DNA from 2 places in the Variovorax cryoconiti genome. Region 1 is predicted to be linked to the other one. Evidence: predicted binding sites of a transcription regulator. Region 1 holds the regulator's gene; the other holds the start of a gene.

Region 1 (3,840 bases):
CTCCACCCCACGCTGCGCATGAAGTGCCGCGTCCTTCAGCCTCTCGCAGCGCTGCCGATATACCTGGAGTCATGTCCAAGCAAAAGCCATCCTCCATCCCCGAGCTCACGTCCGAGATACCGCGCGAGCGCGTGATTCAGGACGATGGCGCTTTCCTGCTGGTGTCGACCAAAGGGCTCCCCTATGCGCACACCTGCGGGTTGCTGATCCGCCGATGTGCGCTCTCGACGTCGGCCCCCTTCGGCTACGAATGCCTCGGCCAGTATCGGCAACTGCGCAAGTCACTGTGGCATGCGTGCCTGGACAGTCGTATCCCCGATGCGGACGGGCGCACCGAACGCTCGACAGGCATCTACGCGAGCGAGCTCGACGCGCTGGTGAATCTGTGGGCCAGCCGACGCCTGCCGCAGCTCGCTCCCCTGCTGTAGGGTCGGCGCGACTGCCGCCCGCTCAGCACGCGCCGTCAGCGTGCGCGTGCCACCAACAACTCCAGGATCAGCGCGACGCGGGCCTTCACCGGCGTGAGCGCACCGGCGTCGCGAATCGCCGCGCCTGACGTGCCCACGATGCGCCCCTGTGCGCAACGCGTGGCGCGCAGCACCGCGATGCCCGCCGCCTGTGCGCGCAGGGCCGCGGCCTCGATCGCGTGGTGCACCGTGCCGTTGCCCGTTGCCGCCAGCACGAGGCCGTCGACCGCATGGGCAGCGCCGGACCGCCGGGCCTGCACGAGCGCATCGATCAGCAGCCCCTGCGCGCCTGCGTGGCTGGTCAGGATCTCGACCCGGGGCCATGCGAAGGGTTCGGTCGCGATGACGGCGTCGAGGCGCGCTGCGGCAGCGCTCTCCAACGCGGGCCAGGCACGGAGGGGGCGAAGGGCGCCCTCTTCCATATAGCCCAGCGGCCCGGCGTCGCCCGAATCGAAGGCGTCCAGGCGGTAGGTGTGCACCTTCTGCACGTCGAGCGACCGATGGACGGCACCGGCGCACACCACCGTCACGCCCGTCGCGCCCGGCCAGGCCGCGAGGCCGATCGCGTCGCGCAGGTTCTGCGGGCCGTCGGGCACCAGCGCACTCGCCGGCCGCATCGCGCAGGTGAGCACCACCGGCTTGGTCGGGCTCAGCACGGACTGCAGGAAGAACGCGGTCTCCTCCAGCGTGTCGGTGCCGTGCGTGATCACGAGGCCGCAAACATCGTCGCGCGCCAGCGACTCGGCGCAGCGGGCCACGAGCGCCTGCCAGACCTCGAAGTCCATGTCCTTGCTGTCGAGCTGGGCGACCTGCTCGGCCCACACCGGCAAGCCCGGGGGCAGATCGAGCCCCTGCAGCAGGACGTCGACGCCGACCTCGCCGGCCGTGTAGCCGACGTTGTCGGACGCGGACGCCGCCCGACCGGCGATCGTGCCGCCCGTGCCCAGAACGAGCACGCCACGCGCACCCGAGACGCTTTTGTTCACCATCTATTGCAAAGTCCGGAAAACTGTTTAAAAATACAGGTACTGGATATCCAACCAGCACCAAGGAGTTCACATGCAGTTCGCCGTCAAGCTTACCGCCCGTCAGCAGCAGATTCTGGACCTGATCCGCAGCACCATCGCGCAGACCGGTGCGCCGCCGACGCGCGCCGAAATCGCGGCCGAACTGGGCTTCAAGTCGGCCAATGCAGCGGAGGAACACCTGCAGGCGCTGGCACGCAAGGGCGCGATCGAACTGCTCAGCGGCACGTCCCGCGGCATTCGGCTCAAGGGCGATGCGTTGCGTTCGCTCAACGAGTCGCGCGACAACCAGTTCTCGCTTTCGCTGCCGGGCATGGCCCAACTGGCGTTGCCGCTGGTGGGCCGCGTGGCAGCCGGTTCGCCCATCCTCGCGCAGGAGCATGTGGACCAGACCTACTACGTCGAGAACACCTTGTTCCAGCATCAGCCCGACTACCTGCTCAAGGTGCGCGGCATGTCGATGCGCGATGCCGGCATCATGGACGGCGACCTGCTTGCCGTTCAGTCCACCAAGGAAGCGCGCAACGGCCAGATCGTGGTCGCGCGCCTGGGCGACGAAGTGACCGTCAAGCGCCTCAAGCGCAACAAGCAGGTGATCGAGCTGCATGCCGAGAACCCCGACTACCCGACCATCGTGGTTCAGCCCGGCGAGCCCTTCGAGATCGAAGGCCTGGCCGTCGGGCTGATCCGCAACACCATGCTGATGTAACGCATCGCAAGGGCTGCGACAGGTGGCGGGCGTATGGCAATCAGGCCATCACCCTGGCGCAGTCCCATCAAGCAATCCTGCCTGTGTTCAACCTCTGACCTTGGAGTTCGCATGGGAATCGTTCTGCTCACTTTCGTCGATCTGCTCACCCCGCTGCAGTCGCTCGCCCACCGCTGGATGCCGGAGCGCCGCGTGCGCCGCGACGTCAGTTTCGACGCCCACGCCGACCTGCGCTATGTGGCCGTGCGGCCAGCCTGCGCGCAGCGCGCTGGCACCACCACCCCGGGGCACGCGCATCCACCGGTGGCGGCGCGGCCGCTGCGCGTGGTCCGCACGGTCGACGCGCAACAGCCGGACCGGCGCGCCGGCCGTGTCGTGATCTCCGGCCGGATGGCAGACGTGTGTGCCGAACTCGACCGCCTCGCGGCACTCGAGGCGGCCGACACCGTGCGCGGCGGGCGTCCGCTGCACTGACCCGCATTCGGGCACGCTCGCCTGCACGTGTGCTGCGCAGAGGCCTTGACCTCTGGCGCGATGCGCGCACCGTAGCGCGCCCCTGAGAGCTTTCGCGTGACGCGAGGCACAATGGCACGCCATGAACATTGTGATCCTCGACGACTACCAGGATGCGGTGCGCAAGTTGCAATGCGCCGCCAAACTCGATGCCTACGCGGCGAAGGTCTATACCAACACGGTCAAAGGCATCGGTCAGCTGTCGGTGCGTTTGAAAGACGCCGACGTGATCGTCCTGATCCGTGAGCGCAGCCAGATTTCCCGGCAGCTGATCGAGAAGCTGCCCAAGCTCAAGCTCATTTCCCAGACCGGCCGGGTCGGCAAGCACATCGACGTCACGGCCTGCAGCGAGCAAGGCGTGGCGGTGGCCGAGGGCAGCGGCTCGCCGCTCGCGCCGGCCGAGCTGACATGGGCACTGATCATGGCGGCGATGCGACGGCTCCCGCAGTACATCAGCAACCTCAAGCACGGCGCATGGCAGCAGTCCGGCCTCAAGTCGGCCTCGATGCCGCCGAACTTCGGGCTGGGCTCGGTGCTCAAGGGCAAGACGCTGTGCATCTGGGGCTACGGCCGCATCGGCCAATTGGTCGCGCGCTATGGCCAGGCCTTCGGCATGCAGGTGGTGATCTGGGGCCGCGAACAGAGCCGTAACCTTGCCCGGTCGGAAGGCTTCCAGGTCGCTCCGAGCCGCGAGGCCTTCTTCGCCGCCGCCGACGTGCTCACGGTGCATCTGCGCATGAGCGACGACACCCGCGGCATCGTCACGCTGGAAGACCTGTCGCGGATGAAGCCGACCGCCCTGTTCGTGAACACCTCGCGTGCCGAGCTGGTCGAACCCGACGCCCTCCTGGCGGCCCTGAACCGCGGGCGGCCCGGGATCGCCGCGATCGATGTGTTCGAAAGCGAACCGCCCTTGCAGGGTCATGCGTTGCTGCGTCTGGAGAACTGCATCTGCACGCCGCACATCGGCTACGTCGAGCAGGACAGCTACGAGATGTATTTCGGCCAGGCCTTCGACAACGTGGTGAGCTTCATCAAGGGCAACCCCACCAACATCGTGAACCCCGGCGCCTTGCAGGTTCGCCGCTGAGGGCGTCGCCGCCGTTTCAGCGCCGACGGCGCGGCC
Region 2 (3,840 bases), on a different contig from region 1:
AGGTGTTGAGGATGGCGATGACCGGCTTGCCCAGGTAGTCGTCGCGGCTGAAGCCCATCTGCGCGGTGCGCGAGCGGTGGCCGAAGCTGCGCAGGTCCTTGACGCCGTACCAGCGGTGGGAGCGGAGGTCTTCGGGTTGTTTGCGGCGGGGCACAGGAGGGGGTGGGGCGGGTGGTGGGGTGGCGGTCATCGCGGTATGTCGGCAGTCGTCGTTGATATTGAATGTTAGCGCTGTCATTTCTGATTGAACCAAGGGTTTACCTCTGGTTTTGCGCGGAAACTCGAATCTGGTTGTGTCCGCTGTCAGCGGATGTCCGCAGGGTGCGGAGAGCGGCGGGCGCGTGTCAGACGCTGTCGCGTTCGATCAGCGAGAAGCCCAGGTCGATGACCTTCTGTGCCACGTCGATGCCCTTGGCGCGCTCGACGATGAAGCGCGCCGCCTGCCGCCCGATGGCCGTGCCGTCGATGCGCACCGTCGTGATGGCGGGGTGCGCATGCTGCGCGAAGGCGAGGTCGCCGAAGCCCATCACGCCCAGGTTGTCAGGCACGCGCAGACCGCGCGCATGCGCCTCGGTGATCACGCCATGCGCCAGCGCGTCGGAGCTGCAGACCAGCACGTCGGTCTTCGGATGCGTCGCGAGCAACTCGGCCAGCGCGCTGCGGCCGCTGCCCAAGGTGGTGGGGGCCGGCACGGTGTGCACCGCCACCTTCTGCACGCCCAGGCTCGCCATCGTCTGCTCGAAGCCGGTGCGCCGGAGCTCGGCGCGCTGGTCGTCGCCGGTGACGACCGCGGGGTCCCGGTAGCCCTTGCCATGCAGGAAGCGCGCGATGGCCGCACCGACCTTCTCGTGCGAGAAGCCCACCAGCATGTCGACCGGCGTGGGCGTCAGGTCCCAGGTCTCGACCACCGGGATGCCCGAGGCAAGCAGGCGACGGCGGCCTTCGGCCGAATGCATGATGCCGGTCAGCACGATGCCGTCGGGCCGGCGGCCGATGATGGCGTCGATCAGCGCGTCCTCACGCGAGTGGTGGTAGCCGCTCTGGCCGAGCATCAGCTGGTAGCCGGCTTCGTCCAGCGCCTCGGTCAGCGCCTGGATGGTTTCGAGGAACACCGGGCCGGCGATGGTCGGCACCAGCGCCGCGACCAGCCGGCTGCGATTCGACGCCAGGCCGCCCGCCAGGCGGTTGGGCACGTAGCCGGTGCGCTCGACCGCTGCGCGCACTTTCTCGCGCGTGTCCGGCGACACCAGGTCGGGCGTGTTGAGCGCGCGCGAGACGGTGATGGTCGACACGCCCGCCAGCTTGGACACGTCGCTGAGCGTGATGCCGCCGCTGCCGCGCCGGGCCGCACGGCCGGGAACAATCTGTTGGATCACGAAAGGAACACTCTGGAAGTTGGCGATAGAGAAGGGCGCCAGCGTGGCGTTTCATTATCTCCAGTGTCGCCCTGCCGACCTTCTCTGCGCGTGGACGCTCAGGCGCTGTGCCGCAGGCGATCGCGGAGGGGCGTTCGGAGGCCCAAAGGTTGCCATGCGTAACGAAAGGCGACTGCTCTAGAACCTTCGGGCTACTTTTGCAAGGCTGTCTTCGGGAATTCGAGGGTAGTGCTTTCCCTTGGGGACATCCCCCGAATCCAAGGCGCCGCTGCATCATGGTCCATGACCAAGCTTTTCCTTTATGTGCTCAGCATGGGCGTGTCCGTGGCGCTCGTCCGGTACGTGGGTCCGACCGCACTTCTTGCGGTGTTCGCACTCTGCGGCTGCACCTTTCTGTTCTCCACGGGCGCGGTGTGCGAGTCGTCCGAGACGGACAGCGACCACGGGTTCGCTTGAACGCTGGCAGCCACGCCTCGAGCGTGCGCTATGGCGTCGATCGGCGTCGACATTTGACGTGACCTGACGCGGTAGGTGCTGCGCAGGTGAGTTCTCAGGACCGCCAGAACTGAAAGAGCGACCGCTTGAGCGGGCGCTGGGCGGCCTCGACGGGCGCATGGGCCGGCATCGTCCGGGCCGACCGGCGCCGCAGTTCGACCTCGTGCTCATGGGCGTGGCCCCGGGCATGCAGGCTGCCTCTCATTGCTTCGGACCGCCACCTTCTCGCACGGCTGAAAAGTTCGTCATCGGAGAGGTCAGCCAGTACGGTCATGGCTCGATTCTGGCGATCTCGCATGGCAGCATGTGTGAAGGATTGCACGCTCGGCGGCGACGGATGACAAAAAGAACGAGCGCACGCCGGCCCACGTCACGGTGACTCCGCTGAGCGGACATGCGCTGTCACCAGAAAGGCGTTGCCCATCGGCAGAATACTGTATAAAAATACAGTTAACAGTCGATTCCGCCATGGGCCAACCTTCCCTTTCCTCGTCCCCCTTATCTCTTTCCTTTGCCTCTGCCCGACACAATGTCTGGCGCGGCGACGAATTGGGTGCGGCCGACATGCAGGTGGAGGCCACCGGTCATCCGGCGCTCGACGCCGAACTGCCCGGCGGTGGCTGGCCGGTGGGCGCCATGACCGAACTGCTGCAGGACCGGCCCGAAGCGCATGTTTGGCCATTGCTGCTGCCTGCGCTGGCCCGAGCCGTGGCCACGCGCGGTGGGCCGGTGGTGCTGATTGGTGCGCCGCACGAGCCTTTCGGGCCGGCCTTGGCGGCCGGTGGGTTGCCCACCGAGGCGCTCCTGTGGGTGCGCAGCGACGCATCAGCGGCCCGGATGTGGGCCTGCGAACAGGCCTTGCGCTGTGCCGACGTGGCGGCCGTCATGGCCTGGCTGCCGCAAGCGCGGGTGGGCGAGCTGCGCCGCCTGCAGCTGGCGGCCGCGCAGCACGAGGCGCTGCTGTTCGTGATGCGGCCCGAGGCCGTGGCGCAATCGGCCTCGCCGGCACGGCTGCGCCTGCAACTGGTGGTGGCCGACGGCGGGCAGATGGACGTGCACCTGCTCAAGCGCCGCGGCCCGCCGCTCGCACAGCCGCTGACCTTGCCGGCCCGCAGCGAACGCATGGTGGCGCTGCTGGCGGCCAGCCAGTGGCGGCGCCAGCGTCGCGAGCAGCAGAATGCCCTCCAGATCGCCCCTGTCCAGGGTGCGACCGTCGTGCGCCTCGATGTGCGCAGCAGGCGCAGAGAGGAGGGCACCCATGCAGTGGATCGCCTTGCGGTGGCTGCCTGAAGACAATGCCGCAGTGCCTTCTTCGGAAGGCGCTGCGCCCGTCCGGCCTGCCCCCGAACTGCCGCTGTCCCTCGAGGCCCTCGGCTGGTGGGCATTGCGCTACACGCCGCGCGTGGCCTGGCTCGACGAGGCGCTGGTGCTCGAGGTCTCGGCCTGCGAACGGCTGTGGGGCGGCCTGCAGCCCCTGATGCGCCTGATGACCGCCTGGAACCCCGTGCCCGGCAGCCGCCTCCAGAAAGCGCAGGGCGCCACCAGCCTGGTCGCGCTGGCGCGGCTGCGCCTGTTCGCACTCGGCCAGCAACCGCCGACCGACATTCCGGCGGCCCTGCCCCTGCACACGCTGACAGCCGCACGCGAACATCTCGACGTGCTGGCCCGCATGGGTTGCCGTACCTGGGGCGACGTGGCAGCGCTGCCGCGCGGCGGGCTGTCGCGGCGCTTCGGCGCGGCGCTGCGCGAGGCGCTCGACAGGGCCTGGGGCCTGCGCCCCGAGCGTCACACCTGGCTCACACTGCCCGACAGCTTCGAGCAGAAGCTGGAGCTGCCTGCCCTGGCCGAGAACGCGCACGAGCTGATGTGGTCGGCCAACCGGCTGCTGGCGGCGCTGCAGGTGTGGCTGCGCGTGCGCCAGCGCGGCGTGCTGGCGCTGGAACTGGAATGGACGCTGGACCTCAAGCGC

Evidence for each region. The regulator LexA, encoded in region 1, represses DNA repair genes until DNA is damaged. The targets are predictions, from matches to a motif close to ACTGTATNNNNATACAGT.
Region 2: a site for LexA is predicted at 2,305-2,322, ahead of imuA (translesion DNA synthesis-associated protein ImuA). Genes of this name have one in related genera too.

What each region holds. Positions count from the first base shown of each region.
Region 1 is NZ_JBPJZI010000005.1:396,048-399,887, reverse strand. It holds gene ACSFA2_RS15715 (hypothetical protein) at 72-428, shown strand; gene ACSFA2_RS15710 (asparaginase) at 464-1,456, opposite strand; gene lexA (transcriptional repressor LexA) at 1,527-2,201, shown strand; gene ACSFA2_RS15700 (hypothetical protein) at 2,313-2,675, shown strand; gene ACSFA2_RS15695 (D-2-hydroxyacid dehydrogenase family protein) at 2,797-3,804, shown strand; gene ACSFA2_RS15690 (hypothetical protein) at 3,821-3,840, opposite strand, start outside.
Region 2 is NZ_JBPJZI010000015.1:26,792-30,631, forward strand. It holds gene araD (L-arabinonate dehydratase) at 1-154, opposite strand, end outside; gene ACSFA2_RS24445 (LacI family DNA-binding transcriptional regulator) at 345-1,376, opposite strand; gene ACSFA2_RS24450 (hypothetical protein) at 1,659-1,832, shown strand; gene imuA (translesion DNA synthesis-associated protein ImuA) at 2,340-3,161, shown strand; gene ACSFA2_RS24460 (Y-family DNA polymerase) at 3,130-3,840, shown strand, end outside.